DNA from 2 places in the Bradyrhizobium sp. Bra64 genome. Region 1 is predicted to be linked to the other one. Evidence: riboswitches for the same ligand, from Rfam matches in the RefSeq annotation. Region 1 holds a riboswitch; the other holds the start of a gene.
What was found. A riboswitch is a leader RNA that binds a small molecule or an ion and turns the genes downstream of it on or off. The one in region 1 is predicted to bind S-adenosylmethionine.

Region 2: another riboswitch for S-adenosylmethionine. It lies ahead of NR187_RS34670 (O-succinylhomoserine sulfhydrylase); the one in region 1 lies ahead of NR187_RS19285 (homoserine O-acetyltransferase).

What each region holds. Positions count from the first base shown of each region.
Region 1 is NZ_JALJRD010000006.1:108,794-110,980, forward strand. Features, by position in the region: gene metW (methionine biosynthesis protein MetW) at 1-31, opposite strand, end outside; gene NR187_RS19285 (homoserine O-acetyltransferase) at 34-1,236, opposite strand; SAM riboswitch at 1,327-1,406, opposite strand; gene NR187_RS19290 (chorismate mutase) at 1,622-2,187, shown strand, end outside.
Region 2 is NZ_JALJRD010000026.1:44,077-46,263, forward strand. Features, by position in the region: gene NR187_RS34665 (2'-deoxycytidine 5'-triphosphate deaminase) at 1-921, opposite strand, end outside; SAM riboswitch at 1,017-1,096, shown strand; gene NR187_RS34670 (O-succinylhomoserine sulfhydrylase) at 1,164-2,187, shown strand, end outside.

The DNA of each region.
Region 1 (2,187 bases):
CGCCCAGCGGCAGCACCTCCTGTACGGACATCGCTAGCCGTCCTTGTCCTTGAGCCCGCGCGCCTTGCCCGCCGATTGCAGGAAGGCGCGGGAGATGTCGAAGAATTCGGGCACGTCGAGCAGGAAGGCGTCGTGGCCGCGATCGGTCTCGATCTCGGCGAACGAGACCCGCGCGCTCGACGCATTCAGCGCGTGCACCAGCGCGCGCGATTCCGAGGTCGGGAACAGCCAGTCGCTGGTGAAGGAGACGACGCAGAAGCGGGTCTGGATGCCGGCGAACGCTTTTGCCAGCACGCCGCCATGGTCGGCGGCGATGTCGAAATAGTCCATCGCGCGGGTCAGGTAGAGATAGCTGTTGGCGTCGAAGCGCTCGACGAAGGACGAGCCCTGGTAGCGCAGATAGGATTCGACCTGGAAGTCGGCGTCGAACGAGAAGGTCGGCAACTCGCGGTCCTGCATGCGCCGTCCGAATTTGCGATGCAGCGCCGCGTCAGAGAGATAGGTGATGTGCGCGGCCATCCGCGCCACGGCGAGCCCGCGGTGCGGGTGGATGCCGTGATCGGCATAGCCGCCACTGTGCCAGTCGGGGTCGGCCATCACGGCCTGACGGCCAAGCTCGTGGAACGCGATGTTCTGCGCCGAGTGCCGCGTCGAGCAGGCGATCGCCAGCGCGGAGAACACGCGACCCGGATAGGCCGCGGTCCATTGCAGCACCTGCATGCCGCCCATCGAGCCGCCGACGACCGCGAACAGCGTGTCGATGCCGAGCCGGTCGATCAGCATCGCCTGCGCGCGCACCATGTCGGGGATGGTGATGACGGGGAAATCGAGGCCCCAAACCTTGCCGGTCGCCGGATTGATCGAAGCCGGACCGGTAGAGCCCATGCAGCCGCCGATCACGTTGGAGCAGATGATGAAGTAGTGTTGAGGATCAAGTGGTCGGCCCGGACCGACCAGGGTCTCCCACCAGCCGGGTTTGGCAGTGACCGGATGGACGTTGGCGACATGCTGGTCGCCGGTCAGCGCATGGCAGATCAGAACAGCGTTGGAGCGATCGGCGTTGAGCACGCCATAGGTCTGGTAGGCGATCTGGAACGGGCTGAGATCGACACCGCAATCGAGCCGCAGCGGCTGCTCGATACCGAACTGCGCGACCTGCGAGCTCGGATGATCGACCTCGTGCGACCGCTCGTCGGCAGTGATCGCGGGACTCGGAATTGACTGGACGCCAACCATCTGACCATCGACCTCGTTTGCGATCGTAGTGGCGACCGCATTGACATCAGGCCATGAAAAACCCGGCCTGAACGATAGGTTCGGCCGGGATCGAAAGGGTCCCCGGCCTGTTTAGCGAGTTTTTTAACGTGGCTGCAAGCCGGCCGGCTCAAATGACCACGGAACATGCAAAAGTTACCGTCCCGGGCGGTTTTCGTCAAGTCGCGGCCCGGATCGACCAAATTCGCCTCCGAAGCGACAGCCGAAAAGGCGCCAATTTCTCTTGCATTTCTCTTTGCTTTCGCCGTTCCGACTGCCTAATCAGGACATCGACCGCAGCGGTAACGGCTCGACCGATCCGCACTGGAAAGCCTCTCAACAACCCTCGCAACAGCCCTTGTCAGACATGTCCCAACGTCCGCCCGCGCCACCATCATTGCAGGAACTGCGCAAGGAGATCGACGCGATCGACGAGAGCATGCATCGCCTCTTGATGCAGCGCGGCGACATCATCGACCGCCTGATCCAGGTGAAGCAGACCCAGGAGGTCGGGTCGGCGTTCCGCCCGGCGCGCGAGGCCGCCATGATGCGCGACCTCGTCCAGCGTCATCGCGGCATCCTGCCGCTCGACACGGTCGAAAGCATCTGGCGCGTGATCATCTCGACGTTCACCTATGTGCAGGCGCCGTTCTCAGTGCATGCCGACATCTCGGTGAGCGAGCCGGCGATGCGCGATTCGGCGCGATTCCATTTTGGTTTTACGGTGCCTTACGTCGCGCATTTCAGCGCGCAGGCGGCGGTCGAGGCTGTGGCGAAATCCAAGGGCGACCTGGCGCTGGTCTCGGCGACATCGAGCCGCACGCCGTGGTGGCTGTCGCTTGAACAAGCCGGTGCGCCCAAAATCATCGCGCGCTTGCCCTTCGTCGAGCGCGCCGACCATCCGGCGGCGTTGCCGGTGTTCGCGGTCTCGCG
Region 2 (2,187 bases), on a different contig from region 1:
ATAGCCGAAGCCGGGGTCGAAGAATCCGGCATAGTGCACGCGGAATTCGCCAACCAGCGGATCGAACGGCACCATCTCCGCGGCGAAATCGGGCGGCACCTGCACTGCCTCTTTAGACGCGAGAATGTAGAATTCGCCGGGATCGAGGATCAGGCTGCCGTCGGGACGCGCCGACATCGGCTCCCAGAAATCCTCCACCGCGTAGCCCGCGCGGCGGTCGACATCGACCACGCCGGTGTGGCGCTTGGCGCGGTAGCCGACGAAGCCGCTTCCCTTCTCGCCGGCGAGATCGACGGAGACGGCGACGCCGCCTGAGAGATCGGCATCGTCGATGTCGACGAGACGCTCGGCGGCATGCAGCGCATCGAGCTCGTCGGCATTGAGGATGGCGTCACCGGTGCGGAAGCGTACCTGCGACAGCCGCGAGCCCTCGCGCACCAGCACCGGGAACGTCTTCGGGCTGATCTCGGCATAGAGCGGGCCGTGATAGCCGGCGCCGATCATGTCGAAGCGGCGGGTGCCGTCGGCGATGACGCGGGTGAAGACATCGAGCCGCCCGGTCGAGCTTTTCGGGTTCGCCGCCGCAACGATCTCCGGTGGCAGCGCGAGGCTCTCGAGCAGCGGCACGATGTAGACGCAGTTGGTCTCCAGCACCGCGCCGTCGGCGAGGCTGAATTCGTGCAGCTTCAACTCGTCGATGCGCTCGGCGACGGTGGCGCCGGGACCGGGCAGGAAGCTCGCGCGCACCCGATAGGCGATGTCGCCAAGCCGCAGGTCGAGGCTCGCCGGCTGGATCTGGCTTTCGACGAAGTCGTAGGCGGGCAGGATGAGCCCTGCCTCCGCCATCGCCGCGATCATGCGGTCGGGCAGGATACCATTGGCGTCGGCGGCGATCGTGAAACTCAACCGGGGGCCCCTCATCCGGGTCAAACACATCCCGACATGCGGGAAATACAAGCGTTTTACGGCTATCCGATGGACGTCTTGACGGAAAGAGCATTGCGGAATATGAGCATGACTTATCCCGTGGTGATTTGAGCCGGCCGGCTTGCAGCCACGTTAAATAAGTCGCTAAACAGGCCGGGGACCTCTGTGATCCCGGCCCGTGGTTTTATCCAGGCCGGTTTTTTTGTGACCATTTCGGTGGTCACGCAGGAGGTCCTATGTCGAAGTCACCGGCGCCCACCGCGCAATATCGTCCCGAAACCCGTCTGGTCCATTCCGGCACCCTGCGCTCGCAATTCGGCGAGACGTCGGAGGCCCTGTTCCTGACCCAGGGCTACGTCTACAACAGCGCCGAGGAGTGCGAGGCGCGGTTCAAGGGCGAAGACCCCGGCTTCATCTATTCGCGCTATTCCAATCCGACCATCGCGATGTTCGAGCGCCGCATGATCGAGCTCGAAGGCGCCGAGGCGGCACGGTCGGCCGCGACCGGCATGGCGGCGGTGACGACCGCGATCCTGGCGCCGCTGAAAGCCGGCGATCACGTCGTGGCCTCGCGCGCACTGTTCGGCTCCTGCCTCTACGTCATTCAGGACCTGTTGCCGCGCTACGGCATCGAGACCACGCTGGTCGATGGTCTCGATCTCGACCAATGGCAGCGCGCGCTGAAGCCGAACACCAAGACATTCTTCCTCGAGAGTCCGACCAATCCGACGCTCGACGTGCTCGACATTCCAGGGATCGCCGAGATCGCGCACAAGGGCGGCGCGCGGCTCGTCGTCGACAACGTGTTCGCAACCCCGATCTGGCAGAGCCCGCTCGCGCTCGGTGCCGACGTCGTGGTCTATTCCGCGACCAAGCACATCGACGGCCAGGGCCGGTGTCTGGGCGGCATCATCCTGTCGTCGGAAGCGTTCATCGCCGAGCACATCCACAATTTCATGCGCCAGACCGGCCCTTCGATCTCGCCATTCAATGCCTGGGTCCTGCTCAAGGGCCTGGAGACGCTGGCCGTGCGCGTGCGCGCGCAAACCGACACGGCAGCGCGCGTGGCCGAGGCGCTGGCGGACCACCCGAAGATTTCGCGGCTGGTCTTTCCCGGCCGCGCCGATCATCCGCAGGCGGCGCTGGTGAAGAAGCAGATGCGCGGCGGCTCGACGCTGGTCGGCTTCGAGGTCAAGGGCGGCAAGGCGGCGGCGTTCCGCGTACTCAACGAGCTGAAGCTTGCCAAGATCTCGAACAATC